Regions from separate parts of the Tatumella terrea genome, predicted to be linked through region 1. Evidence: predicted binding sites of a transcription regulator. Region 1 holds the regulator's gene; each other region holds the start of a gene.
What was found. Region 1 encodes LexA, which represses DNA repair genes until DNA is damaged. Its sites were predicted from a motif close to TNCTGTATGTACATACAGNA; they were not measured.

Region 1 (10,131 bases):
CAGATAATCGGCATCCCCGGTCGTTTTATAGGCATCGATAACTGAAGGATCATTAATAATACGACGATGGAAATCGTCCACATAATCGGGGGTATGATTCATCAGCCGGACTTCTATCAGACCGGTAATCTCCGGCCCCAACGCCTCGGGTGACAGTCTGGCATAGTAGCCGAGGATCTTGCTGGTCTGTTCCAGCTGAATACGACGTCGTGAGCATTGGGACGCCGACAGCCCGACCAGTTCGCTGAGTTCCTGATTGGTTAGACGCCCGTTAGTCTGCAATAACCTCAGGATGTGAATATCGTGATCATCAATACGATCCATACGGTGCTCCGTTCCCCGGACTGACAAAAAAGCAGACAGACGCTGCATTGCGGTGAAAGTAAGTTATTAGGCCACTGGCGTCGTTATTCGTCGTCGTACTGCGGGCCGGCATAGTTATCAAACCGTGACCACTGGCCATTAAATGTCAGACGGACGGTGCCGATCGGGCCGTTACGCTGTTTTCCCAGAATAATTTCTGCAATCCCTTTCAGATCACTGTTTTCGTGGTAGACCTCATCCCGGTAGATAAACATGATCAGGTCCGCATCCTGCTCAATGGATCCGGATTCACGCAAATCGGAGTTGACCGGTCGTTTGTCGGCACGTTGTTCCAGTGAACGGTTCAGCTGGGAGAGAGCAACCACCGGCACATTCAGCTCTTTTGCCAGCGCTTTCAGTGAGCGGGAAATTTCTGCAATTTCCAGGGTACGGTTATCAGACAACGACGGTACCCGCATCAGTTGCAGGTAATCGATCATTATCATGCTCAGGCCGCCATTTTCACGGAAAATACGTCGGGCACGTGAACGCACCTCGGTCGGTGTCAGACCGGAGGAGTCGTCGATATACATATTTTTCTTTTCCAGCAGAATGCCCATGGTGCCGGAAATACGCGACCAGTCCTCATCATCCAGTTGACCGGTACGGATACGCGTCTGGTCGACACGGGACAGCGAGGCCAGCATACGCATCATCAGCTGTTCACTGGGCATTTCCAGACTGAAAATCAGTACCGGCTTATCCTGAACCATCGCCGCATTCTCACACAGGTTCATGGCAAAGGTCGTTTTACCCATCGAAGGACGGGCCGCGATGATGATCAGATCGGATCCCTGCAGGCCGGCGGTTTTTTTGTTCAGATCCTGGTAACCGGTATCAACCCCGGTGACCCCGTCATGTGGCGTGCCAACCAGTGATTCGATACGGTTGATGGTCGCTTCCAGAACCTGCTCAATATTTTGCGGACCGTCTTCTTTGTTCGCCCGTTTTTCAGCGATCTTAAACACGCTGGATTCCGCCAGATCCAGCAGATCTTCACTATTGCGTCCCTGAGGATCGTAACCGGCATCTGCTATCTCATTCGCCACCGAGATCATTTCACGGACAACGGCACGCTCGCGCACAATATCCGCATAGGCACCGATATTCGCCGCACTCGGGGTATTCTTGGCCAGCTCCGCCAGATAGGCGAACCCCCCGACCATGTCCAGCTCTCCGCGGGTTTCCAGGGATTCTGACAGGGTGATCAGATCGATGGGCTGACCGAGTTCCAGCAAGCGCTGCATCTCTGAGAAAATCAGCCGGTGTGGTCTGCTGTAGAAATCGCCAGCCACCACTCGCTCGGAAACATTATCCCAGCGTTCATTGTCCAGCATTAATCCCCCGAGAACGGACTGCTCTGCCTCGACAGAGTGGGGGGGCATCTTCACGCCTTCCATCTGACGATCACGGGATTCGTTGGATTTGTTCGCGGGTGTCTTTCCTGCCATAGTGAATGTCATTACCAGTGTTAAACAAGGGGCGTCACAGTATACTTTTTTTTTACCTGCATTGTCGCCCTGTCCCGGGCAAACCAGACGATTTCAAGGAGCTGCTATGTCAAACCGGATTCAGTATCGCCGCCACGGCGGGCCGGAAGTCCTGGAGTGGACTTCATTTACACCGCCGGCACCCGGCGATCATGAGGTCGTGGTGGAAAATAAAGCAATAGGTATCAATTACATCGATACCTACTTTCGCAGCGGACTTTATCCGCCGCCTTCCCTGCCCGCAGGTCTCGGTAGCGAAGCCGCCGGGATCGTAGTGAGCACCGGCCGGGCCGTCCGCCGGGTTTCGCCGGGCGATCGGGTGGTCTACGCGCAGTCAGCGGCCGGAGCCTACAGTGAAAGCCATATTGTTCACGAGGACAGGCTGGCGATCCTGCCGGACGCAATTTCGTTTGAGCAGGCCGCGGCTTCTTTCCTGAAAGGGCTGACGGTCCAGTATCTGCTGCGCCAGACCTATCAGATTAAGGCCGGAGAAACCTTTCTGTTTCATGCCGCCGCCGGGGGCGTCGGACTGATTGCCTGCCAGTGGGCAAAGGCCCTGGGAGCGAAACTGATCGGGACTGTCGGGTCGGCGGAAAAAGCAGAGGCGGCCCGTCAGGCAGGGGCCTGGGCGACGATTAACTACCGCGAGGAAGATATTGCCGCCCGCCTGAGCGAACTGACTGACGGTCAGAAAGTGCCGGTCGTCTATGATTCGGTAGGGAAAGATACCTGGCAAGCCTCACTGGATTGTCTGCAACGCCGAGGCCTGATGGTCAGCTTTGGCAATGCCTCAGGTCCGGTGACCGGTGTGGACCTGGGGATCCTCACCCGCAAAGGCTCTTTGTTTGTCACCCGTCCGTCGTTGTTTGGTTACATTACCACGCCAGAGGAACTGGATGCTGCAAGCCACGAGCTCTTTACTCTGCTGGCCAGCGGAGCCATTAAGACGGAGGTCCCGGAAAACCAGAAGTTTGCTCTGAAAGATGCCGCCCTTGCCCATCAGCAACTGGAAAGCCGTGCTACCCGTGGTTCCTGCCTGCTCATCCCCTGAACCGGGTCCCGTGTAATGCACAGAAAAGGGCTTCCCGCAGGAAGCCCTTATTTTTTTATTATTTTTGGTACTTGTGTAGGGACAGAGCGACAGCTATTCGCCAGAGCACACCGGTATCATCGCAGAACCGGTCTGCCGAAAATACGGGGTAATTCACATTTCCGCGGCCTGACGTCAGAAACTGAGTCCCGCCCCTGGTTGCCGTTTACCCGCGCCTGTTCATCCGGTTGATTTTAGCCATGGTTTTATCAAAGCGGCGTGTGACCGGAGACGACGATGGCGGCGCAATAAAGGTCTGATAGATCCAGGCGACCGCGACCGCCAGCAGTAACCAGGGGAGCAGTTTAATCGCCAGCAATAAGAAACCGGAGAACATCAGCAGCACTGCACCGGCAAATAACGCGATCAGTACGCCGATCACCGAGACGCCGGTCAGTAACAACACCACAAAAAAACCAATCACAAAGAAGAATTCCATGATACCTCTTCCATCACAGGAGAATAAGTTAGCGATAAACACGTCTGCTATGACCAATACAAGAATCATGCCATCCCGATAACTCAATGAATAACAATGAAATGTTGAAAAATTACTGCCCGCTGAAGGGGTGAAAAAAACCAGGAACTGGCGTAATTCGCGGTATGGAATATTACCGGGGGATCTCCCCGGCATCGGACTTAACGGGAAGCGACCAGTGACAGCGCCTGCTCTACCACCCGGACATCGGCCCCGGCTTTATGCGCATTTTCGCTCAGGTGACGGCGCCATTGACGGGCCCCCGGGATCCCCTGAAACAGCCCCAGCATATGGCGGGTAATGTGTCCCAGATACGTGCCCTGGCTCAGTTCTGCTTCTATATACGGATACATCGAGCGCACCACCTCAAACGGATCCGGACTGGCCGACGTGCTGCCGAAAATCTCACTGTCCACCTGAGCGAGGATCCCCGGGTTCTGGTAGGCTTCACGCCCCATCATCACCCCGTCCACATGTTGCAGGTGAGCTTTGGCTTCTTCCAGGGTCTTCACTCCGCCGTTAATCGCTATCGTCAGATGCGGGAAATCACGCTTTAACTGATAAACCCGCGGGTAATCCAGCGGCGGAACCTCACGGTTTTCTTTCGGGCTCAGGCCCGACAGCCAGGCTTTACGGGCATGGAGAGTGAAGGAGTCACATCCGCCCTGCTCTGCCACGGTACGGATAAAGTCGCACAGGAACGCGTAGCTGTCCTGCTCATCGATGCCGATACGGGTTTTCACTGTCACCGGGACCGACACCACATCACGCATCGCCTTAATGCAGTCCGCGACTAACGCCGCTTCCCCCATCAGGCAGGCACCGAAACGGCCATTCTGCACTCTGTCAGACGGGCAACCCACGTTCAGGTTGATTTCATCATAGCCCCGTTGCTCTGCCAGCCGGGCACATTGTGCCAGTGCCACAGGGTCACTGCCGCCCAGTTGTAACGCCACAGGATGTTCTGCGTCGTTATACGCCAGATAATCGCCTTTGCCATGAATGATTGCGCCCGTGGTTACCATCTCGGTATACAGCAACGTCTGGCCGGTCAGTTTACGGTGGAAATAGCGGCAATGACGATCGGTCCAGTCGAGCATCGGCGCGACGGAAAAACGCCCGGCAAGGTATTCAGGCGATACGGCCTGCGGTTGAGAGGTCTGGTGCAGGTTGGAGGTTTCTTTATTTTCGTGCATTTTTCTTTATATCATCAGGTAAAACAGCCCCCGTTCGCACCCGGGCGTGACAGGAAGGACTGAAAAAAGGGACAAAAGCATGCCCTACTATAGCATAGAAAAACGGCAGTCCGGGGGTGACCGCACAGCTTCCGCCATGTCACGGAATCAGGGCCCCCCGCCGGCAGGGACCGCTTTCCGTCGCCTGTCGCACTTCGCCATACAGGATCAGCATTAAAGCGCCAGCCATGCTAAGATAGCCCGTTACCGCAGACTATTCGTTGGAGAAAGCCATCATGCAACAGCAACTTCCCGCTCAGATTCTTGCCGAGGCACAGAGTCTCTGCCTGAAACGTGGGGTACGTATGACGCCCCAGCGCGCAGAAGTGTTACGTCTGATGGCCGAAGAACAGGGGGCCATCAGCGCCTATGATCTGCTGGATAAACTGCGCATCAGTGAGCCGCAGGCCAAGCCACCGACCGTCTATCGTGCGCTGGATTTTCTGCTGGAGCAGGGGTTTATTCACCGGGTCGCCTCTAATAACAGCTATGTGGTATGCCCGCACTTTGAACACCCGTCTCATACCTCGGTTATGCTGGTCTGCGATAACTGTGCATCGGTGAGCGAGCGTCATGCTGAAGGGGTGGAACATCTGATCGTCACCCAGGCAAAGCAGGCGGGCTTTCTGCTGCGCCACAGTGTGATTGAAGCCCATGGTCTGTGCGTGAAATGTGCTGAGATCGCGGCCTGTGATAATCAGGAACAGTGCCAGCACGACCACAGCAGCGAAGTTAAAAAACGGGCCGGCCGCTAATTTCCCCGGGGTTCAGTGACGGGTCAGTGATCAAACCAGGTTCCCCTGCGCTGATGCTGCTGCCAGCAATGCCAGAGTGTGATCCCCCGCAGTAGCATAAAGACACAGAGCGCCAGCCAAAGCCCGTGATTACCCAGCCAGGGAACACTGCACAATGTCAGGCCATAGCCTGCCGCGGCAATCGCCATACTGTTACGCATTTCCCGTCCGCGCGTGGCACCGATAAACAAACCATCCAGTAAATACCCGCCGACACCTGCCAGAGGCAGAATGACCTGCCAGATCAGATAATGGTCAGCCAACTGGCGAAGGGAAGGTAATGAGGTCATCATCTCAATGATGTATTGCCCGGCCAGCCCATACACCAGCGAAAAAAGCAGAGCGACAATACCGGCCTGACGGCAGGAGGCGTACCAGACTTCATGCAATTTTCCGGCTTCACGCGCCCCGTAGGCTTCTCCGGAAACCGCCTCCACCGCATAGGCAAATCCATCCAGCGCATAGGCGGTAAAAGTCAGGAACATCATCAGCAACGCATTCACCGCAACGACCTGAGCCCCCATCCGGGCACCGATGAAGGTCAGAGAAGCAAAGCAGATCTGCAGGAGTAAGCTCCGCAGAAGAATATCGCGGTTCAGGCCCAGCAAACGTCTGATATCGCCGCGCCAGCCTTCCAGCAGTAAACGGACAGACATCCTACGCCGCCGGAAAACCTGCAACACCAGTAGCACACCGACCAGCAGCGAGACATATTCAGAGATCACGGTAGCGGCCGCTGCTCCCCGGACTCCCAGATGCAGGTGCAGAACAAACCACACCTCCAGCAAAATATTCACCAGGTTACCGGCGACCAGCAGGATCACCGGAGCCCTGGCATACTGAACACCCAGCAGCCAGCCAAGGATCACCAGATTCGCGAAGGTCGCTGGCGCACTGAGCCAGCGCGTACGGATAAAAACACGTGCCTGTTCCAGCGTACCGGCATCACCGCCGATAAATCCGCTGGCCAGCTGGCTGACCGGGTCACGTACCACAATAAACAGAAGCCCGGCCGCCACACTCATGATCAGGGGCTGAGCCAGGGCTTTGGCGAGGGCTGCTGAATCGCCGGCTCCCCATGCCTGAGCCGTCATCCCCGTGGTACTCATACGCAGGAAAAGCAGCAGCATAAACAGGAAGCTGGTGACCGTGGTGCCGATAGCCACCCCGCCCAGATAGATAGCACTGTCCAGGTGTCCGATCACCGCGGTATCCACCAGTCCCAGCAACGGAACCGTAATGTTGGATAACACCATCGGTAATGCCAGTCGCCAGAGTTTTTTATCGGTGGTATTCAAAAAAGACATGGGTTTTCCTGACAGAGCGCAGTGTCTCCGCCGGACGGGAGAGGATTTCCGGCGGACAAACGCCGGTTGCGGCAGCAGCCGATCAGCGTACTGTAATAAGGTGCAGGGTGAATCTTAACAACCGGAAGTCAGATCTCCCGGTCGCCGGCTGACGGACAACGGCCCGTCAGTTACAGCCATTCTCCGTTGCGGATAATACCGACCGCCAGTCCTTCAACCGTCAGGCTCTGTTCGCGGACATCTACCACAATCGGAGAGAATTCGCTGTTCTCAGGTAATAACTGTACCGTATTCCCCTGTTTTTTCCAGCGTTTCACCGTGACTTCGTCATCGATTCTGGCGACCACCACCTGCCCGTTACGGACATCCTGGGTTTTATGGACCGCCAGCAGATCACCGTCCATGATACCGATATCTTTCATCGACATCCCGCTGACGCGCAGCAGAAAATCGGCACCCGGCTTAAACAGTCCCGGATCGACCTGATAGTGGCTTTCTATATGTTGCTGGGCCAGCAGAGGTTCACCGGCGGCAACCCGGCCGATCAGCGGCAGACCTTCCGGCGTTTCTTCTTCCATCAGCAGGCGGATGCCCCGTGAGGCACCGGACACGATTTCAATAACACCTTTACGTGCCAGAGCTTTCAGGTGTTCTTCTGCCGCATTCGGGGAGCGAAAACCGAGGCGGGCAGCGATTTCCGCACGTGTCGGCGGCATACCCGTCTGTTGAATATGGTCGCGAATCAGGTCATAGACCTGCTGCTGCCTGCTGGTTAATGCTTTCATCCCGCCCCCTGGTTGTTTATACAGTCGCTGTGAGTATATACAGGTCTTTCATAAATGAAAACCAAAAACCGTCATAAAACAAACAACTGTCGGTCATTATCCCGCCAGCGACCACCATTGCCAGAGCACTGTTCCCCAGACAAACACCGCCAGCAGGATCGCCAGCAATACGGCGGCCGATCCCAGGTCTTTCGCCCGGCCGGATAAGGGGTGTATTTCCGGGCCAAGACGATCAACCACGGCTTCTATCGCGCTGTTGATAATTTCGATGATCATAATCAGTACGACCGATCCAATCAGCAGAATGCGTGAAACTGCATCCACATCCAGACAGCCGGCAATTACTATTGCCACGATAGTCACTACGGTTTCCTGGCGGAAGGCCGCCTCATGCCGCCAGGCGGCCCGCAGCCCCTGCCATGAATAGCCGGTGGCCTTCACCAGCCGCCGCCATCCCGTTGTCCTTCCTGCCATCGGCCGTTCTCCTGTTAATTTTCAATAGTGCACCTGGCCACAGATCTTCTTTGCAGTTTCTGGTATGATTGCGCCGCTTTGCTATCAAAAGAGGCTCCGGATTTATCTATGTCAGGCTGGCGTAAACTTTATTATAAATTACTAAGTATTCCATTATCTTTGCTGGTAAAGAGCAAGGTGATCCCGGGCGATCCTGTGACCGAACTCGGTCTGGACCCTACCCGCCCTATTATCTATGTATTTCCGTATGATTCCAAAGCAGATCTGCTGGCACTCCGTACCGAATGCCTGAAGCATGATCTGCCCGACCCGTTAGAACCTCTGGAAATCGACGGCAGTCTGCTACCGCGTCATGTGTTTATTCATGACGGTCCGCGGTTATTACCTTATTTCACCCCGAATCAGGAAACCGTGAAGATTTTCCACGATTACCTGGATCTGCACAGGAACAATCCGGCGCTGGATGTCCAGCTGGTGCCAGTATCGGTGATGTTTGGCCGGGCTCCGGGCAAAGAGACACAGGGGACGCAGGCACCTTTACTCCGTGAACTCAACGGGTTACAGAAATTCTGCGCCATTCTCTGGCTGGGACGGGATAGCTTTATCCGCTTCTCCCCTAAAATGTCCTTACGCCAGATGGCCGATGAGCACGGCACCGACCAGTCGATAGCCCAGAAGCTGTCACGGGTGGCTCATATTCATTTTTCCCGCCAGCGTCTGGCTGCCGTCGGCCCGCGTCTGCCGGCCCGCCAGGACCTGTTCAACAAGCTGCTGCAATCCAAAGCGATTGCGAAAGCTGTTGAGGACGAGGCCCGCAGTAAGAAAATCTCTCACGAGATGGCCCGGAAAAATGCCGTCGCTATGATGGAAGAAATCGCGGCGGACTTCAGCTACGAAGCTATCCGCATTACCGACCGCGTCATGGGCTGGCTGTGGAGCCGGTTATATAAAGGGATCAATGTCAGCGGGGGCGAACGTATCCGCCAGCTAGCCCAGGACGGCCATGAGCTGGTCTATGTGCCCTGCCATCGCAGTCATATGGATTATCTGCTGCTCTCTTATGTGCTCTATCATCAGGGACTGGTTCCTCCGCATATCGCGGCCGGTATCAACCTGAACTTCTGGCCTGCCGGACCGATTTTCCGTCATCTCGGGGCGTTCTTCATCCGACGGACCTTTAAAGGTAATAAGCTTTATTCCACCGTTTTCCGTGAATATCTGGGTGAACTGTTCAGCCGTGGTTACTCGGTTGAATATTTTGTCGAAGGTGGCCGTTCCCGTACCGGGCGTCTGCTCGACCCGAAAACCGGGACACTGACGATGACCCTGCAGGCAATGTTACGCGGCGGGAATCGTCCTATCACCCTGGTACCTATCTATATCGGTTACGAGCATGTGATGGAAGTGGCCACTTACGCTAAAGAGCTGCGCGGTGCCACCAAAGAGAAAGAGAGTCTGCTGCAGATGCTGCGCGGGCTCCGTAAGCTGCGTAACCTCGGTCAGGGTTATGTGAACTTTGGTGAACCTCTGCCGCTGGTCAGTTACCTGAATACCCATGTTCCTGAGTGGCGTGATTCTATCGACCCGATAGAATCACAGCGTCCGGCATGGATGACCCCGGTCGTCAATGATGTCGCACAACAGATTATGGTCCGTATTAATAACGCCGGTGCCGCGAATGCCATGAACCTCTGTGTCACGGCATTACTGGCATCACCACAACGCTCGCTGACGCGTGAACAATTGCTTGAGCAGTTGACCTGTTATACCGGTCTGTTGCGTAATGTTCCGTACTCCGAAGGCAGTACTGTGCCGGATATGAGCGTTGAGGCCCTGCTTGATCACGCGATGAGCATGAATAAGTTCACCACCGAGCAGGATAATATCGGTGACATGATTATTCTGCCAAAAGAGCAGGCGGTACTGATGACCTACTACCGCAATAATATTCTGCATCTGCTGGTGATGCCTTCCCTGATCGCCGCCATCATTCAGCAACATGGCACACTGCATAAAGAGGAATTATTGCGTCAGGTTTCCCTGATTTATCCGATGCTCAGGAGTGAATTATTCCTTCGCTGGGATAAGACGGAGTTACCGGAAGTGCTGGACAGT
Region 2 (10,131 bases), on a different contig from region 1:
ATTTCTGCGGATCGCCGCCAGTTTTTATTGCTGCAAAAACGGGCGCGGGCAGGGATCGTTAACTGGAATAAACCGCTAACCGGTGCTGCGAGTAATGCACCTTTCGGCGGGATAGGGGCATCCGGTAATCACCGTCCCGGGGCCTTTTATGCCGCAGATTATTGTGCCTGGCCGATGGCTTCAATGGAAAGTCCGGAGTTAACACTGCCGGAAGAACTGCCCCCGGGCCTCGATTTTTCCCGTTAAGGATGCGCGATGAACAGAAATAGTCAGTCAACAGAGGCTAATTTTGACGGGCTGGTGGGGCCGACACACCATTATGCCGGGTTATCCTTCGGCAATGAGGCCTCGGCACGTCACCAGTATCAGCCGTCCAACCCGCTGAAAGCGGTACTGCAGGGGCTGGGGAAAATGAAAGCCCTTGCAGACCAGGGGTTTGTGCAGGGCGTGATCCCGCCACTGGCCCGGCCGGACCTGCGCCTGCTAAGGCAGCTGGGGTTTACCGGTAATGATGTTCAGATACTGCAGAAAGCCCGCCAACAGGCCCCGGAGCTGTTATCCGCCGCCTGCTCGGCCTCTTCTATGTGGGTTGCCAATGCCGCGACCGTATCGCCTTCGGCAGATACTGCTGATAACCGTGTCCATTTCACGGTAGCTAACCTGAATAATAAACTGCACCGGATGTCTGAAGCCCGCGGGACAGCCGCGGTACTGCGGGCACTGTTCGCCGATGAGCGTCGATTTATCATCCATGACGCCTTACCCCAGACTCCGGCGTTCGGCGATGAAGGCGCGGCGAACCATAACCGTCTGTATGGCGGTGCAGAGGGGCCGGGACTGGAGTTATTTGTCTACGGTTATGATGCCAGGCTACCCTCGGGCGGGCCGGTGCGCTACCCCGCCAGGCAAACCCGTCAGGCCAGTGAAGCCGTGGCGCGGCTGCATCAGCTGGATCCGCAAACAACCCTCTATGCACAACAGAACCCGGCGGTGATCGATCAGGGGGTGTTTCATAATGATGTGATTGCCGTGAGTCACCGCGAAGTGTTGTTCTGTCATGAACAGGCCTTCAGCGGTCAACAGGCCCTGTTTGATGCCATCCGCCAGCGTCTGCCTGAGTTTCATCCGCTGGTGGTGCCGGACGAGGCCGTGACGGTCAGTGATGCGGTTAACACCTATCTTTTTAACAGCCAGTTACTGGGCCGGCAGGATGGCAGTATGTCGCTGGTACTGCCACAGGAGGCCCGTGAGCATCCGGCGGTCTGGCAATATCTGCAACAGCTGCTGGCCGGGGATAACCCGATCACCGACTTACAGGTCTTCGACCTGCGCGAAAGTATGCGTAATGGTGGCGGACCGGCATGTCTGCGTTTACGGGTTACCCTGACAGAGGAAGAACGTCAGGCCGTTAACCCGGCCGTCATGATGAATGATGCGCTCTATACCCGGCTGACGGCGTGGGCAGGAAAATTCTACCGCGACCGGCTGACGACGGATGACCTGGCAGATCCGCAACTACTGACAGACAATTATCAGGCCCTGGATGAACTGACCGGGATACTGAATCTCGGGACGGTGTATGACTTCCAGCAATCACAGTGAGGATGAAAGCGAATGACCGATTATCTTCAGGGAATGTTAACCGGGCAACCGGCTCTGCCGCCGCAGGGAGAAAATGCAGTGCTTTTCTGGCGTGAAAAAGGCGAAGGGATTCTGGAACTGATCCCCCGTACGCCCCGCCAACCGGGGTCGCTGATCATTTCGGCCGGGATCCACGGTAACGAAACTGCGCCGATAGAGATCCTCAATCAACTGGTCACAGAAATATTACGCGGAGAATGCGTTGTTGCGCAGCGATTACTGGTGATCTTCGGTAATCCGGCGGCAATCCGTCAGGGCGTACGCTTTGTTGATTATGATATGAATCGCCTGTTTTCAGGCTATCGCGATAAGTTGCCGCCCTGTGATGAATCGCAGCGTGCAGCGCAGCTGGAGCAGGCGGTCAGTGAGTTTCGCGGCCAGGACCCGGCGCAGTCAGTCTGCTGGCATCTTGACTTGCATACGGCCATCCGCGGGTCACTCTACCCGAAGTTCGGGCTGTTACCGGCGAGTCCCCGGCCACGTAATGCATCGTTTACTGACTGGCTGGGGCGGGCAGGTCTGGAAGCGCTGGTTTTTCATCAGGCACCGGGCGGCACCTTCAGCCATTTCACCTGCCACACGCTGGCAGCGGAAAGCTGTACTCTGGAGCTGGGAAAGGCGCTACCGTTTGGCTGTAATGCTCTGGCGGATTTTAACTGCGCCCGGCAGGCATTACGGGCCAGGATCGGGGGTGACACAGAAACGCCAGCCACCCCGGATACCCCGCCACGCCATTTCCGGGTGGTCAGGCAGTTAACCCGCACCGGCGCGGATTTTCACCTGCATATGTCAGACACGACACCGAATTTTACATGGTTTCCGCCGGGGACGATACTGAGCGAGGAAGGGGGCCGGTCTGAGCGGGTATTGCATCCGGAGGGCGAGCGGGTGCTTTTCCCAAACCCCAGGGTCGCGTATGGTCAGCGGGCCGGGCTGATGCTGGAAGAAGAGTTGTAAACTGCCGCAATGTTTCGCCCGGAGGACGATTTGCCGGGCGGGACCTGACTTACCATACACTTTCTTATCACTCTGCTGCTATTTCCTCCTTTTTTCTCCATGATTGCGGAGTTTTGCACATTTTCGTTTTCAGTGATTTACGCAGTCTCTGAGTAATTGACGTTATCAGGCGTAAAGTGGTTTCCGACGACGACAATGTCAGCAGACATCGTCAGACAACTAAAACTATTAAGGATATGACTCTATGCGTAAACTCACTTCACTGTTCCTGGCAACATCTCTGGCCTTTGGTGCTGCCAGTGTGGTACACGCGCAGGCCGATAATTTAACGCCTCCGACGGCATCCCAGCACCGTCCGATGCATCCTCATGGACCGGACTTCTTTCATGGCATAAAACTGACTGATGCACAGAAACAACAGGTGCGTGACATCATGAAGCAGAGCCATCAGCAGATGAAACGTCCGTCGGTGGAACAACGTCGTGCAGCACATGAGATAGTAGCCTCAGACAGTTTTGATCAGGCAAAAGCAGAGACCGAAGCTGCCAGCCTGGCCGCAGGAGCTAAAGACCGTGCATTCCAGCGGTTGCAGACAGAAAATAAACTGTACAACGTTCTGACACCGGAACAGAAGAAACAATATAACGACGGTTTTGAGCGCCACCTGACCGAAAAGCATGATGCTAAAGGACAGGCGCCACAGGATACTGCCGGCTAACGCCTTTGCCTTCTGAATCCCCTGAGACCGCCCTGAGGGCTGACGGATCGGTGATCCCGTCAGCCATTATGGGCGGTTTTATTCTGAGATGACGCGGGGGTTCAGGCTGCCAGGTCACTCCCGGCAGAACCTGGTATCCCTATCGCCGATACCGGCAGGGTACAGGAAAGTGACAGAAGGTCCCGGCCGGAGATATAAAAAAAACCCCCTTCTGAGAAGGGGGTTTTTCATGTTATGCGTAAGGTGATTATTTTTTCCAGAAGTCGTCGAATACCGTAATTGGTGGCTGACGCTTGTGTTCAGTTTTCAGGTACCAGCCCTCGATGATTTTTGCCGGCTCAGGCGCGATGGTTTTACCTTCCAGATAAGCATCGATTAAAGCGTAGGTCACCCCCAGGGCTACCTCATCCTGCAGGCCCGGACGACCGTCTTCCAGGTCTGCCGTCGGATGCTTCAGGTAGAGATGCTCAGGGCAGCCGAGCTGTTTCAGAAGCTGTTTTCCCTGGCCTTTGTTCAGGCGGAAAATAGGGTTGATATCGGTACCGCCGTCACCGTATTTGGTGAAAAAGCCGGTAACCGCTTCGGCGGCATGGTCGGTGCCGACCACCACACCGCTGGTCATTCCGGCGATACTGTATTGTGCTTTCATTCGTTCGCGGGCCTTTTCATTCCCCTTCACAAAATCAGATAACACAATTCCCGCCTCTTTCAGCGCACGTTCGCTGGCCAGCACGGCTTCTTTAATGTTGACGGTCAGCGTCTGGTCCGGCTGGATAAAATTCAGGGCATCCTGACAGTCCTGTTCATCGGCCTGGTCACCGTAGGGCATACGTACAGCGATAAACCGGTAATCATTAACACCGGTTTCAGCACGCAGTTCTGAGATAGCCGTCTGGCAGAGTTTACCGGTCAGGGTGGAATCCTGACCCCCGCTGATGCCTAACACCAGACTTTTCAGCCCCGGATAGGTCTTCAGATAGGACTTGAGGAAATCCACACTGGTGCGTATTTCCTGCTGAACATCAATCACCGGTTTTACCCCCAGTGCACGGATAATCTCTTGTTGTAATGTCATACAGGACTCCTCGGTTCAGGGGCGGTCAGTGACCGCCGTGTCACAACATGCCTTCTGTGCGGTCTGTTTATTTTACCGCGGCAACAGGTTTTTTCGCCACAAAGGTAAACATCAGGATCGCCAGCATGAAACAGCCAAAAATCGTCGATGTCATACTGAGCACCGATGTCCCGCCCAGCCCTGTGACAGGAATACTCAGTGACCCCAGGGTGAACATCGTTACGCCGATCACCGCAGAAGCACTGCCCGCGCGGCGGCCCTGACTCTGCATCGCCAGAGAGGACGCCGTGGTGGAAATGACGGCATTGCTGGCAATGCTGAAGAACAGCGTGAACAGGATCACCGGTAACGGGGCATGCAGAATGCCGGCAATCAACAGACTAAGAGAGGCCACGAATGCCAGCATCAGTCCGCCTTTCAGCACCCGATACTCTCCCAGTCGGGGACTGAGACGGGCACTGGTTTGTGAAGCAATGATCAGGCCCAGACCATTCAGTGCAAAGCAGTGACTGAAGGTCTGGGGTGACATCCCGTAAATCTGTTGCAGTACAAACGGCGATGCACCGATGTAGGCAAACATACCTGCCATCATAAATCCCTGGGTGAGGCAGAAGCCCATAAACGGACGATGGGTAACCACCTGGCCCAGCGCGCCCCAGGCGGATAGCAGTGATCCCTGGCTGCGTTTTTCCGGGTGCAGTGTCTCATGAACATGTAACCGGCTGAGAGTGATCAGTAAAACCGCAATCCCGGACAGCACCAGGAAAATTCCGCGCCAGCTCATGATATTCATCAGTGCACCGCCAATGACCGGGGCCGCGATCGGCGCCAGACCATTGACCAGCATCAGCATGGCAAAAAAACGGGTCAGTTCATGACCACTGTACATATCCCGGGCGATGGCCCGGGATAATACCGCGCCACCGGCGCCACCCAGGCCCTGGAACAGGCGGGCAATCAGCAGCTGGTCCAGGCTCTGAGCCATGGAACAGGCGACGGAGGCCAGCAGCAGTAGCACTAATGACAATGCCAGCGGAACTGTTCGCCCGTACTTATCACTCATCGGGCCAAACAGCAGTTGTCCGAACCCGAGCCCCAGCAACCCTGCGGTCAGGCTAAGCTGCGCACTGGCGGTAGCAATATGCAGGCTGCCGGCAAGCTGCGGTAACGCCGGAAGATACAGGTCAATACATAAGGGGCCAAGTCCTGCCATCAGGCCAAGGATTAGCACAAAAGAGAAACGGTGCGGGAGGGCTTTGGACATTTTTCCTCTGAATCTATGGTGTTTCCGTTGAATAATATCATTATGAAAATTAACAGATTATATCTGTCATCGGCCTGAGGCGCGCTGGTTTACCGCGATGGGCTGTCCAAGAGAATATCGGTTTAAGACGTTTCAGTCCATGCTAACCATTTGTTTTATCGTTATTACCTATTACACTTAAAAGGCGTGAGTTGACCCGTTCATCAGATTTTTTATTGTGTATTACGATTACAGTGAGGTAAATAATGCATAAATTCACCGGACTTATCGCAGCAGGTGCTGCCATCGCCATTCTTTCCGGGTGTACGACTTATCATCAGGCAGAAAGCTATGTCACCAAACCTGTGGTAAAAGACGTTAAAAAAGGAATGACACGTGACCAGGTTCGCCATATCGGCGGTCAACCGGCTTCCGTGATCACCATGATCCATGCCCGCGGGACCTGTGATACCTACATCATTGGCCAAAGCGAAGGTAAACCGCTGACGTATTTTGTCAGCTATAACGACACCGGACATGTGATGAATTACGGCTTCCAGAGCTGCACCGAATACGACACCGATCCTCAGGCTCCGAAAACGAACTGATCTTTTGCAGAGATAAAACGGGCAGACATCATGGGGTGAAGCCTATCCGTGAAGTCGTACTTAAACTTCCGGGCAGCCCTGCAAAAATCCGCAATCTCACAAGGGTTGCGGATTTTTTGTATCCGCAGCCTCCTGCATGACTGGGTGGCGCTCTCAATGCCGGGCCATTAATAAAAACCTTACCTGTAAGGGAATTTCCACCGGAAATTAAAAGGGCATTAATTAATCTGAGAAGCGCTAAGCGCCTTCCCGGAAGGCACCGTAACAGTTAAACCGTTATTGCCCCCGGCTTATGCAGACAGAATGACGATGGAAAGAAACGAAGAATGGCCTGGCTGAGCAGTATAAAAAAAACCGTAATCATTAAGGGATGATTACGGTTTTTCACACAGCCAGGGGGAGTTTATCCCATCATGCCTGTCTCAACTGACGGGCAGTATAGCCCGATGACTGGCCTTTTATTGGCCTGATGCTTTTGGGTTACAAACCGTCAGGTCGCGGAACCTCGATATACTCACCGTCAATATTACGCTGATAATAATGGCCTGACTGCACGTAATAACGCTTACCATTATAATCCAGCGCCTGCAGTTGCTGCGGAGTACTCTGTGGCGGCGGGTTGACCACCACATAGTCATTCCCCTGACGCTGATAATAAATACCGTTGAGCAGATAGTAGGTGAGGCCGCCTATCAGGACTCCGGTCGCTAAATCCGGCAGAAAACCGCCACCACCCGGGCCGGGGCCACCCCGCCATCCGGGTCCGCCAAAACCAGGGCCAGGGCCACCGAAGCCCGGGCCGGGACCATGCGGGTAAGCCAGCGCGATACCCGGCATAATCAGGGTTAACGCCAGCAGAGATGGGATAACTTTTTTCATATTCTATCTCCGACAATAACTGATCAGATGATCTGTGCGGATGCCCGAAAACTCAAGCGCTACTGTCCGGATTTTGCCTTCCATTACACTATTTAACGCTTTCTTAACGGGCCTTCCGGTGCGGGCTGGCACTTTTTTACTTTACCTTCCCATTACCGCCGCACCGGGGTTAATGCAGTGACTGCGTCAGTTGTTTTTGCCAGTCGATAGCGGTCGAATAAATCTGCCTGCCGGTCGTGCTGACGACCTGTTTTGTCAGAGGACCCGGCAGTAATACTGCACCGGCGACCAATGTGATACAGAACCAGCGCTCCAGCAGATTACTCTTTTGCGGTTGCAACACCGGAAAGCGAAACCGCCAGCGGCAGGGCCATAGCAGAGGTACTCCGGCAGGCGTCAGCATATCGGCGACAATGTGGCTCAGATACCCCAGCACCATTCCCTGCATCACGTCGGCAGGCAGCCACATAGCCTCCGGTAACTTCAGGTGTAACAGCCATAACCCTGCCACGATAGCGATCAGGCTATGGGTAAATCCCCGGTGACCGAATGCACGGGATACCGGGACAGAAATCCAGCGTAAACGTCTGCCGAGCAGGGAGGAAGGGTGATCAATGTCCGGCAGCAGACACGTAAGTAATGTTGCCGGCAGTAAATGCCACCAGTCTGCGTGGGCAATAACGGGGGTCAGATCGCTGCGTTTTGCAATGATGGCGCTGGCAACAGCGAAAAGAATATGGCCTTCGGCCGTCATGAGATATCCTGCAACTTCCTGATTAACTGTCAATGTATACAGTATAGGGATTTATACAGCGAAAAGGTATATGTGACGCTGTAACAAATAATAAATGATATTGACACAGGCAAAGAAAACTCTCGTCCTCCCGGTGCATAGAGCAGGAAAAAGCCGCAGGCGCTCTGCGCCCTGGCTTAGCGGAAAGAAATTGAGTCAGGGAGCCGGCAGAAAATCCCTTAGCTCAGACATCGGTTGAGTCAGTGGCCTGAGTGGCGGAGATCGTATGAATGCGGGTAACTTCGTCCGGAGAGGCAGAAACACCCCCCGGATAGCCGTGCAGGGCGATATTGATACCCTCAGCCGGGCTGACCGCGAGGAGCAGAGGCTCTCTGCCGCGTGAAGAAATTGCTGCAAGGGAACCGGCAGAAAATCCGTTAGCTCAGACATCGGCTGAGTCAGTGGCCTGAGTAGCGGGAATTGTCTGAATGCGGGTAACTTCGTCCGGAGAGGCAGAAGCACCCCCGGATAGCCGTGCAGGGCGATATTGATACCCTCAGCCGGGCTGACTGCGGGGAGCAGAGGCTCCCCGCCGCGGGCTTAGCGGGAAGCGGGCAGATAGCCCAGCAGATCCGGCGTTAAATCATTCAGCGAGTCAAGACGGGCATGAGCCAGACTCCAGACCGGAAGATGAGCTTCTTCCGTGGCAGGAACGACCAGCGTGCGCATTCTGGCGGCTTTGGCAGCGATCATACCGTTCAGCGAGTCCTCCAGGGCGACACAATGTAACGGATCTGTCGCCAGCGCGGCGGCGGCATTCAGATACACCTGCGGATGGGGTTTACTGTAGGGAAGTTCGCCTGCGGAAGCGACCGCGTCGAAATAAGGCTGCAGAGAGAATAGTTCAAGCACGCTCTGAATTAAACTCAGCGGGGAGGCAGACGCGAGGCCGATTTTAAACCCACACTCCCGACACATTTCCAGAGCTTCGTGTACACCCGGCATCAGCGGGCGCTGCTGATCTATTTTCTCTGCCACCCTGGCGATAATCAGCCGTGTCATCTCTTCAGCATCCAGATGGCGGATATTACCTGCATCAAACCACAGCCTCACCACCTGGTCGATACGTAATCCGGTGGTTTCAGGTAAGGCGTCACGCAGGCTGATATCGATGCCTGCGCGTGAGAAGACATCCAGTTCAGCCTGATGCCAGAACGGTTCAGAGTTGATCAGCAATCCGTCCATATCAAATATTGCTGCTTTGACCGGGCGATGATAGGCCATAAAACCCTCCGTGAATGGTTAAAACTTTGCAAAAAAATAACCGGAGTATGAAAATACTGCGTCCGGTTGTATGAAATATCTTCTGAATAATGATTTTAGCTGTATAAAACAGGAAAAATAGCCGGGGCGCAGGTAGACTTGTATCACAAAACACGCTGCAGGAGAGAGCATGAATTACCAACAAACGGGCAGGATCGCCATCGGCAAAAAAGTTGCCGGCTGGCTGTTGTTTATCCCCGCGGTGATATCCACACTGGTATCACTCATGAACTATTTGTACATCCACAGTGATAATCAACCCGGCATTGATGCTGTATTGACTGATTTCATTCATGTCATGATCAACATGGTTAAGTTTAACACGCCGTTCCTGAACTTTTTATGGCAGAACTCACCGGTACCGGACTTCGGTACTCAGGCTGATGTCCTGTTCTGGATTATTTATATTGTGATCTTTGTCGGTCTGGCGTTACAGGCCTCGGGCGATCGTATGTGGCGACAGTCGCGCTTTATGAAAGAGAGCATCGATGACCAGCTCATTCTGGAACGCGCTAAAGACAGCGGGGGGCTGACCCGTGAGCAGCTGACCGAAAAGTTACAGACGAACAATCACTCCATTTTCAGGCAGTACTTCCAATTGTACATTCTGCCGGTGATTGTGATTGTTATCGGCTATTTTGCTCTGCGACTCACCGGCTTTTTCTGAATTCCCGCTCTCAACGATAATCGCGCAACAGGGTATCAATGACCTGTTGCGCTTCTTCCACCCAGTGTTCCCCGAATGCACAGGCACGATTCAGCAAATAGTACAGCCGGTATGCCGGCTGGCGGTCTGCATAGCCTGCCGGTAAGGGACTGATTTTCTCATAAGCCTGAATCAGCGGGGTGGTTAATACATTGTCCGGTTGCCACAGTGCCAGATCACATTCTCTGTCCCCCCAGTAACATGCCGGATTGAACAGCCAGGGCGAATTATGTGCTTCAGCACAATGC
Region 3 (10,131 bases), on a different contig from region 1:
CGTTTTCTGGTTTATCTTTTTCGGCTGGTGGCTTTGCCTGGCCCATATTTCTGCCGGTATCCTCCAGTGTGTGACCATTATCGGGATCCCTGTCGGCATTGCGAATTTTAAAATTGCAGCCATTGCTTTATGGCCTGTTGGTCGCAGAGTCGTTTCTGTCGAGGAAGCGAAATTTGCGCGTGAAAACGCGGTCCGTGCCGGTCGCTGAGGATAACGGTAATAATGAATTTCGGATCTGACCTGCTGAACAGCTGGCACACATTTTTAATGAATAAATTATGGCGGGATCCGGCGAGGATATTTCTTGCGATGACCGGTTGCGTGATCCTTTCCTGGTCATTACAAAATATCACCTGGACCATTCCGTTAATTCTGGGGGTCGTCGCCGCTGCACTGGCAGACATTGATGACCGGCTGACCGGCCGTCTGCGTAATATGCTGATCACGCTGGTTTGCTTTTGTATCGCGACGGTCTCGGTCGAAATTCTGTTCCCTTATCCGCCACTGTTTATGATTGGCCTTGCACTCTCCAGCTGGGTATTCACCCTGCTGGGTGCCCTGGGGCAACGCTATGCCACCATCTCCTTCGGCGCGCTGTTGATTGCTATCTATACCATGCTGGGGATCCATCTGTTCTCCGACTGGTATATTCAGCCGGTATTATTGCTGGCAGGTGCACTCTGGTACAATGTTCTGACGCTGATCATGCACCTGTTGTTTCCGGTACAGCCTGTGCAGCAGCAACTCGCAGCCACTTACACTCAGCTGGCCGGCTATCTTGATACCAAGGCTAATCTGTTCGACCCCGATACCGGCGACAGTGACGAACCGTCATTGATCGATGCCGCACTGGCGAACAGCCAGCTGGTATCACAGTTTAATATCACCAAAACCGCCATACAAAGCCGTCTGAATGGCGAACGCGCGGCACGTAATAGCCGCCGTTCTCTGCTCTATTATTTTGCTGCCCAGGAAATTCATGAACGTGCAAATTCATCCCACGTTCAGTATCACCAGCTGCGTAATGAATGGCGGTACAGCGAAATCTTATTTCGCTTCCAGCGACTATTGCATATGCAGGCTAACGCCTGCCGGCAGATTGCACATTCAGTGACCCTGAAAAAACCGTACCAGCATGAACACCGCTTCGAACGGACTTTTTTCCATCTGGAACAGGCACTGAACCGTCTTAAGGCCCAGTATCCGCAGGACCCCAATACCCGTGCTCTGCAATGGTTACTCCGTAATCTTAAAGCGATAGATGATCAGTTGCTTTCCATCGCGTCGGAACAGGTCCTGAATAACCAGTGGCTGAATAGCGACACCCACCTGTCTCAGGAAGGGCTGACCGGCTGGCAGGATATCCGTGTCAGGTTCAGCCGTCATTTAAGCCCGAAATCGTCGCTGTTCCGGCATGCGGTCAGAGTATCAGTGGTTCTCTGCGTGGGCTATGCCCTTATTCAGCTGGCCGGACTGGAACGGGGATACTGGATATTACTGACCAGCCTGTTTGTTTGTCAGCCGAACTATAATGCCACCAAAAAACGGCTTGCCCTGCGTATCATGGGGACGCTGGCCGGGATCATCATCGGTCTGCCGGTCCTCTGGCTGGTCCCTTCGATTCCCGGGGTACTGATCCTGATCGTGGTATCCGGGGTGCTGTTTTTTGTTTTCCGTCAGGTACAATATGCACAGGCTACCCTGTTTATCACCTTGCTGGCGTTACTGAGCTTCAACCTGCTGGGCGAAGGGTTTGATGTTGCCCTGCCGAGGATCGTTGATACTCTGCTTGGCTGCGCCCTGGCCTGGATGGCCGTGGCCTGGATATTTCCGGACTGGCGCTATCGTCAATTACCGGCAGTGGCAGATAAAGCGATGGCGGCCAATGCCCGCTATCTGTCAGCAATTGCCGACCAGTACCATCAGGGTAAGGACAACAGTATGTCATACCGGATAGCGCGCCGGGAGGCACACAACGCCGATGCGGAGTTAGCTCTGGTGATTTCCGGCATGAATGACCCGACGGTCAGCCCTGACCCGGGGAAAGACCCTGGCTTTCGCATCTCTTGTCTCAATCACAGCCTGCTAAGCTACCTGTCTGCATTAGGTGCACACAGGGAGAAAACAGAACAAAGTGATTTTTTACACCTGATGGATGATGCTGTCAGACTGACCCGGGATACTTTGCAGAGTGATTCTGCAAACATGCAGAATACGCTGGACACACTGCATGCACTCATTGCAGAAATTAAGAGTATTGAAGCCAGTTCTGACAGCAGAGAACCCGTCATTCTTCAGCAGATGGGCCTGGTACTGACACTCCTTCCGGAGCTGGTCTCTGTCAGAGAAGAGATAAGCCGCCTTTAGAGGTCATTATTGCGCTTACAGGCTGAACGGGCGGTAGTCTGCTCAAACTGCAGATACCAGTGCTTCAGCTCTTCTTTTACCCCGGCGGACAGCACCTCCTGGTGCTGTCCGAAGATGGCCCCCTGCAGCGCATACAGTGTTTTTAATCCCAGATATTTATTCTTTTTTCTGAGCAACGTCCAGCTCTGTCTGGCCCCTGTCGCACGCAGGTGACTGACCGAAGTAATCCCCGCCTCCTTCAACAGAATTTCCAGCCGTGCACTCAGGTTAGGCAGATCTTTCAACCGCTGCCGGCTAAGCTGTGACTCTCTGAGAGCTCTGGCTTCCTTCAGGGAGCTGTGTGATAACTCCAGTAAAGCCTCTGATTGCTGCCATAGCAGGGGATCAACCTTATAGTAATTCAGGCTGACACATTGCCCCCGCTTGTGAAAGATAAAGGGCTGCAGTCGTCTGTGCTGCAGATAACTTTGCATTTTTTCACTGGCACGGAGATAAAGATCCCCTTCACTGACCAGAGCAAAAACCACCTTCTCCACCGATAACGAGTATCCACCGAACTGTGTGCGGGACTCGATTTTACCGAGCGCTGACAGCTGTTTCTTTGATTCTTCAATGCATTGGCCTGATGTTTTCATCGTTAACCTCCCTTGTTCCGGCAATAGCATAGCTGTTAATAAAATAATATTTATCAACATGTTAGAAGTTAAACAAAACCGATTACCAGTTCAATGAATAAATGCCGCTCTGACGGGCCAGTTTTAGTTTCTGCGATCTGTTTTCAGAAAAATGGTTGATCTTTATGCATGGTCGTAATACTGTATATCTATACAGTTAATTGCGGATGGTTAAAATTATGCATACTCAGCGACTGACAGCGAAAACCTTTAAGGTGCATCATCACCCGGCACAGACTTCGTATACCCGCGGTTGTATCAGTGAATTAAGTTATCAGGGACAAAACCCTGCCCTGCTGAATATGCTGCTGTTTCCGTTACTCAAACAACTGGGTGAGCAGTCACGCTGGCAGTTATGGTTAACCCCCGCACATAAACTGAGCCGTCACTGGCTTCAGCAAGCCGGGTTACCGCTGGAAAAAAGTATGCAGGTCGCTTCGACTGAACGTATCAGCAGCGTCAATGCCATGATTAAAGCGCTACGTTCGGGGAATTTCAGTGTGGTGATCGCCTGGCTTCCGGAAGGTTTAAGCGACGCTGAACGACAGGAACTCGAGCAGGCGGCAATAGAGGGTCATACTCTGGGATTGATCATGCGTGAAGAAAATACCTTTGATTCTCCCGGCAGACAGGAAAATCGATTGAAAATTCATTCGCCCTTACTACATTAATCTTATTTAAGATTATTCTCATAAAAAATAAGCGGCAGATTATTACATAAGCCAGGTGACTCACCATTCCAGAGCCAGCAATGGGTTACCTTAGATTTCAGTTGTCATCCGGACCGGGAGTTCAGTTTCAATTGTAAGTAAATGTGTTCAAATTACTGTTTTTTTACTGTACAACATCATATCTTACTTGTAACTTTCTAATCTCGTTGTAGACTTTACGTCGCCAGGGTGCTCAATAATCTCCTTTTTTGGCAGAGTACAAATCGAGCGAAATAACCCGGCGAAGGATTACAACCAAGAGCAACATTTTTGCTCATTGCCTATTTTGGATGATAACGAGGCGCAAAATGAAAAAGACAGCTATCGCAATTGCAGTGGCACTGGCAGGTTTCGCTACCGTAGCGCAGGCCGCACCAAAAGATAACACCTGGTACACTGGTGCTAAACTGGGTTGGTCCCAGTACCACGACACCGGTTTCTACGGTAACAACTACCACGTCTCTAACGACCCGCATGAAAACCAGCTGGGCGCAGGCGCCTATGCAGGTTACCAGGTTAACCAATACCTGGGCTTCGAGGGTGGTTATGACTGGTTAGGTCGTATGCCTTACAATGGTTCTAACCACGGTGCTTTCAAAGCGCAGGGCGTACAGCTGGCTGCTAAACTGAGCTACCCACTGACCGACGATCTGGACGTGTACACCCGTCTGGGCGGCATGGTATGGCGTGCAGATAGCAAAGATTTCGTCAACGGTAACTCCGACCACGATACCGGTGTTTCTCCACTGGCAGCCGTTGGTGTTGAATATGCTCTGACCAAAAACTGGGCAACCCGTCTGGATTACCAGTGGGTTAACAACATCGGTGATGCAGGTACCGTGGGTGCGCGTCCTGATAACGCCACTCTGAGCGTAGGTGTTGCTTACCGTTTCGGTCAGGATGATGTTGCTGCTCCGGCACCAGCTCCGGCACCAGCTCCGGCTCCGGTTGTTGAAACCAAGCACTTCACTCTGAAATCAGACGTGCTGTTCAACTTCAACAAATCCACTCTGAAAGCAAGCGGCCAGCAAGCGCTGGATCAGCTGTACACTCAGCTGAGCTCACTGGATCCTAAAGACGGCTCTGTCGTTGTTCTGGGCTTCACTGACCGTATCGGTTCTGCTAAATACAACCTGAAACTGTCTCAGCAACGTGCACAGTCTGTTGTGAACTACCTGGTGTCTAAAGGTATTCCTTCAAACAAAATCTCTGCACAGGGCATGGGTAAAGCTGATCCTGTTACCGGCAACACCTGTGACAACGTGAAAGGCCGCGCAGCACTGATCCAGTGTCTGGGTCCGGATCGTCGCGTAGAGATCGAAGTTAAAGGTATCAAAGACGTTGTTACTCAGCCTCAGGGCTAAGTTAACCACGTAATAAAAAACCCCGCGAATGCGGGGTTTTTTTTGCCCTTCTGCTTTTGCCCCCGCGCGATATCACTGCGCGAACTGCGGTTATTTTTTCTCAGGCTGCCCCAGAATAGACTCCAGGTCATGTTTCAGCGATGACATCTGACTGGCGTATTTTTCCTTACGCTCGGCATCTTCAATTAACTGAACGATGGTTTCAGATAACGTACTGTGACGGCGCCGGGCCAGTCCTGCCAGACGTTGCCAGACCAGATATTCAAGGTCTATCGACTTTTTACGGGTATGCTGATGTTCTGCATTGAAATGGCGCTTACGCCGTGCACGGATAGTCTGTTTCATCCGGTTCACTAACCCGGGATTCATATGCTGGTCAATCCACTGGTTAATATCTTCCGGCTGATGTTCAAAAGAGATAAGCCACCGCACGGCCTCCTGTGCCGCACTGTGCTCCGGATACCGGGTGATGGCTTCCCCTTCCCGATGCTTTTTCACCAGGTAGGCCCATTTCCAGCCGGACTCCAGATTTTCAAGTTGCAGATATTTCATCGGGATCTCATCATCTTCAGGTCACCGATTAAGAATAACAGTTTTTCGGGTTGCTGTAGTAAGGATTAATTATGCGGGTCACCGGAGCCGGTCGCTGTATGCCGCACTGTTTCATCCCCTTATTTTCTGTATAATCGATGGTTTATTAACTCCGGATAAATGCGATAACTTTGATCAGAACTCAACTCCCCTGGCAAGCCTTGCAGCCAGATACTTCCCGTTATCAGTCTGCCTTCACACAGTCTGTCCCGGATGAAGGTGATATCCTGTCATCCCTTCAGCCGCGATTAATGAATGCGCTGGCTTATCTGGCATGCAAACCACGTTCACCGGTACTGATAATCCGCAGTCAGGAAAATAGTGATTACCTGTCCTCTATTGCGCAGGCCTATCTGTCGGTTGATGAATCTGCTCAGGAAGCACGGGGATGGAATTATCGTTCTCAGACGGCAGGCCAGTATACCCTTACCCCGGCCCCCCCCGATACTGCCACCTTCAGACAGCAGCCCGGGGTGCATTACGCGGAGTGGATTGAAAGTGCCCAATTGTTTGGTGTCGTCCGCGGCACGCACGGTCACTGGACTCCGGAACCCGGTTTACTGCATGAAGCCAATGGTGGTGCGTTGATCCTTTCCGTGCGTACCTTAATTGCACAGCCACTGATGTGGTTGCGACTGAAAAAATTTATCTCCCGGGGATACTTCGAGTGGCTTTCCCCGGATGATAAATATCCGTTGCCCGTCTCACTGCCGGCAATACCTCTGAAGGTAAAACTGATCCTCTGCGGTGACCGGGATGCGCTGGCTGATTTCGGCGACGAGGAGCCGGAATTTCTGGAAGATGCGCTTTACACGGAATTTGAGGGGCAGTGGCGCATCAATGACGATCAGGATATGGCTCTCTGGTGTGAAGGTGTCAGAGAGGTGGCATTACGTGAAGGGCTTCCTGCGCTGTCCGACGATGCCTGGCCATTACTTATCGGGGAAGGTTGTCGCTATACCGGTGACCAGACATTATTACCCCTTTGTCCGCGCTGGATAAGCCGGCAGTTAACTGCTGCCTTCACTTATGGCGGCGAAATAACAGCACAGAGCCTGCAAGGAGCTCAGGAAGAAAGTCTGTGGCGCGAAAGCTACCTGCCGGAAAGAATGCTGGAAGAAATCGGTGAGCAACAGATTCTGATTGAGACCAGTGGCGAAGTCATCGGTCAGGTCAATGGCCTGTCTGTGCTGGACTTCCCGGGGCACCCCCGCCCCTGGGGTGAACCTTCACGTATTACCTGTGTCGTGCACTATGGTGATGGTGAAGTTATGGACATTGAGCGTAAAGCGGAGCTGGGGGGCAATCTGCATGCGAAAGGGATGATGATAATCCAGGCCTATCTGATTGCAGAACTGGAGCTCGAACAGCAACTCCCCTTCAGCGCGTCGATGGTATTTGAACAATCTTATTCTGAGGTGGATGGCGATAGTGCTTCACTGGCGGAACTTTGTGCCCTCATCAGTGCCTTATCCCGGCAACCGATTTCACAATCCATCGCGGTGACGGGGTCGGTTGACCAGTTCGGTAATGTTCAACCGGTGGGCGGTCTGAACGAGAAGATTGAAGGATTCTTTGCTGTCTGTGCACAACGTGAACTGACCGGTGAACAAGGGGTGATCATTCCGCAAAGTAATGTCCGTCATCTTTCACTGAGCCAGGACGTTGTTGATGCCGTTAAAGCAGGTCAGTTTCATCTGTGGGCGATTGACCGTGCGGATGATGCGGTGGCTATCCTGACCGGCAAAGAGTGGCGCACGGAAGAAGAAACAGATGATCTGTTATCTCTCGTTCAGGAGCGGATTGCCCGGGCGACCCTGCCCGAACCACGACCACGCAGCGGCTTATTTCGCTGGCTGAACTGGTTCAACCAGAACTAATCGGACTTGCTCAGCGTACAGCTGTACGCTATTCTCCGTCATTCATAAATTTAAGGTTAGAAAACTGACATGGTAGAAAAACGCGAATCCTATACTAAAGAAGATCTTGCTGCCTCCGGACGCGGTGAGTTATTTGGCGAGAATGGTCCTCCATTACCTGCCGGTAATATGCTGATGATGGATCGGGTCATCAAAATGTCTGAAACAGGCGGTAATTACGACAAAGGTTTCGTTGAAGCTGAGTTAGATATTACTCCGGACTTATGGTTCTTTGCCTGCCATTTTGTCAATGACCCTGTGATGCCAGGCTGCCTGGGACTGGATGCCATGTGGCAGTTAGTCGGATTTTATCTGGGCTGGCTGGGTGCCGAAGGTAAAGGCCGCGCTCTGGGTGTCGGTGAAGTTAAATTCACGGGTCAGGTATTACCTACCGCGAAGAAAGTGACCTATAAAATTCATTTCAAGCGCGTTATCAACCGTAAGCTGGTGATGGGCGTTGCAGATGGTGAAGTTTTTGTCGATGGCAAACTCATCTATACTGCCAGCGATCTGAAAGTCGGCCTGTTCAAAGATACCGGCGCATTCTGATAAACCCGCTTTATCAGAATAAAGGGGCCTGAGGGCTAATGCCGATCGTTTAAGATAACCTGATCGATCCAGTGTATGATGTAAAAAGGGTTCATGTTCAACATGGACCCTTTTTAAATGGAACTTTCACCCTCACCGGGCATGAATCCATCTCACCGCTTCTGATGAAGTACAGCTTCTTGCAAATCTTCTCCCTGCTGAGCTGATTCCGCTGGCACTTCCTTTTACCGATACTACCACGCTCCACACACGGAAATGACCTCTTGAGTCCATGGTATGGCTGGTCACCGGCATGGCAGCCTTCTCCCTGATTTAACCCGGCCATTATCCGTCGACGATGATCATCAATATCATTAACAAGGTACAGCGTCTTGATGACACGCTCAGCCTCCTCGCCAGCGCTTATGGACGGGTACTCCTGAGCAGGGAAAGGGAACGAAAGTGAGAAGAGTAAGTCAGGGCCTGAAAACCAGAATATCCTCTTCAAAACAATGCCGTTCACTTAAAGTGACCGCTATCAGCCTGAGGGACATTTTCTGTCTCTTCAGGGCCATGTTCGTCCTTCTGGCTGCAAGGTCCTGCAGCGGACCACTCTCAGTAAAGTGACGTAAGGCAGACAATCATCTGCTGAGTTCCGGAATACGCTGTCATCAGAGTGTCATGTTTATCGGGTATTAAAAGAAGGTGTTACCAGGGGGCATGGGGAATACTACGGGTATGATTGTTTTCACCAGGGCTCCGGCCAGCATGCAGAAGCCCTGGTTTTCTCAGGTCCTCAGGGTTAAGCAAATACTGAGCGTTCGGACATGGCTAGCCGCCATCCTCCGAGCCAATGGGAGCGCGTATCGGTCGTCTGGTAAGGACAGTTCTCCTTTGGACGTCCGGTAATCCCGGCCTGATAGCCGCGTGAATGTGCACGATCTAAGCGGTCTCTTTTTTGTCTCTTCATACCTGCTTTCCCTCATTTCGATTAAGGTGGGACGGGATAGAAAGAATTGTGGTCAATTAATGTGCAACCACCCCCTATTTCTACCGTCTCAGGCAGAAAAGATCAATCTCAAATATCGGCTTCAATTGCGGGAATTTCGCATTGCGTTTTGCGTATTGCTGCTAAGACGGGGCCTGCCCACCTCTCCGGAATTATCTGATTCAGCATTCAGCGGACAAAAAAAAACCGCCTGACGGCGGCGGTTTTTTGTGGGGAGTTACTGGCTTATCTGCTGCGCAATCTGCGCGGCTTCCTTTTGCCAGCCTGCGGACAACGTTCTGACCAGGTCCGCATAACCGTCTTTATCCTGCGAGAGGACCAGAGAAAACGGCTGACGGAACGTTTTGCTATTACTTTGCAGTATCCAGGACCCCGTGATCACAGCCTTACCATCATAACGACCGTGGAAGCCGGTGACGTTCACAGACAGCGTGTCGTAATCATTACTCCCTGTCATGGTACCGCTGACCAGCCAGCCCGGTAATTGCTGGCTGAGATTGCTGACCAGTGATTGCTGTAACTGCTGGTCCAGCGGACTGGCCCAGAGATTATTCGCCGCAATAACGTACTGCACATCACTGGTCTGATAAGCGATCCCGTTACCTGACAGATAATCTGACACAGTCACCGGCTCTACCCAAAGAGAACGGGGTGCGCCGGAGACCTGACTGACAGCAACGTCACCGCCTGCCGACGTACTGACTGCGGGTAACTGGTAGTAATGTTTATTCGCATCGCTGCTACAGGCACTGAGGAGCAGCGCAAAGCAAATAGCTAACCCTTTTTTCACTGTTTTGCCCTCTTCGGCTGTGGGTCATGACCCGGGGAGGCCTCAAATACTAAGGCATTACTTTTGTTATTTAAGGTTTTCAGCACAGGCTGCAGCTGCTGCAGAACCTGATCCAGCCGCTGCATGTCTCCGACCAGCTTGTTGTAAGCCGGTGAACCAGGCTGAAGTCCTTTCAGACT

Region 2: the regulator LexA is predicted to act here: its motif matches at 7,900-7,919, upstream of ABD035_RS04125 (metal-dependent hydrolase).
Region 3: the regulator LexA is predicted to act here: its motif matches at 3,181-3,200, upstream of sulA (SOS-induced cell division inhibitor SulA).

What each region holds. Positions count from the first base shown of each region.
Region 1 is NZ_BAAAFX010000002.1:28,898-39,028, reverse strand. Features, by position in the region: gene ABD035_RS00205 (Lrp/AsnC family transcriptional regulator) at 1-324, opposite strand, end outside; gene dnaB (replicative DNA helicase) at 408-1,814, opposite strand; gene ABD035_RS00195 (quinone oxidoreductase) at 1,921-2,904, shown strand; gene pspG (envelope stress response protein PspG) at 3,110-3,382, opposite strand; gene dusA (tRNA dihydrouridine(20/20a) synthase DusA) at 3,583-4,617, opposite strand; gene zur (zinc uptake transcriptional repressor Zur) at 4,893-5,411, shown strand; gene dinF (MATE family efflux transporter DinF) at 5,435-6,757, opposite strand; gene lexA (transcriptional repressor LexA) at 6,928-7,542, opposite strand; gene ABD035_RS00165 (diacylglycerol kinase) at 7,639-8,016, opposite strand; gene plsB (glycerol-3-phosphate 1-O-acyltransferase PlsB) at 8,125-10,131, shown strand, end outside.
Region 2 is NZ_BAAAFX010000006.1:228,596-238,726, forward strand. Features, by position in the region: gene astD (succinylglutamate-semialdehyde dehydrogenase) at 1-246, shown strand, start outside; gene astB (N-succinylarginine dihydrolase) at 256-1,602, shown strand; gene astE (succinylglutamate desuccinylase) at 1,615-2,598, shown strand; gene spy (ATP-independent periplasmic protein-refolding chaperone Spy) at 2,843-3,316, shown strand; gene nadE (ammonia-dependent NAD(+) synthetase) at 3,564-4,391, opposite strand; gene ABD035_RS04110 (multidrug effflux MFS transporter) at 4,459-5,655, opposite strand; gene osmE (osmotically-inducible lipoprotein OsmE) at 5,901-6,242, shown strand; gene ABD035_RS04120 (DUF6515 family protein) at 6,723-7,121, opposite strand; gene ABD035_RS04125 (metal-dependent hydrolase) at 7,291-7,875, opposite strand; gene hxpB (hexitol phosphatase HxpB) at 8,455-9,138, opposite strand; gene ABD035_RS04135 (YniB family protein) at 9,308-9,844, shown strand; gene ABD035_RS04140 (fructosamine kinase family protein) at 9,855-10,131, opposite strand, start outside.
Region 3 is NZ_BAAAFX010000027.1:15,962-26,092, forward strand. Features, by position in the region: gene ABD035_RS17445 (YccF domain-containing protein) at 1-208, shown strand, start outside; gene yccS (YccS family putative transporter) at 223-2,367, shown strand; gene ABD035_RS17455 (TfoX/Sxy family DNA transformation protein) at 2,364-3,002, opposite strand; gene sulA (SOS-induced cell division inhibitor SulA) at 3,221-3,712, shown strand; gene ompA (porin OmpA) at 4,060-5,115, shown strand; gene matP (macrodomain Ter protein MatP) at 5,206-5,667, opposite strand; gene ABD035_RS17475 (AAA family ATPase) at 5,838-7,586, shown strand; gene fabA (bifunctional 3-hydroxydecanoyl-ACP dehydratase/trans-2-decenoyl-ACP isomerase) at 7,656-8,174, shown strand; gene rmf (ribosome modulation factor) at 8,956-9,123, opposite strand; gene pqiC (membrane integrity-associated transporter subunit PqiC) at 9,380-9,952, opposite strand; gene pqiB (intermembrane transport protein PqiB) at 9,949-10,131, opposite strand, start outside.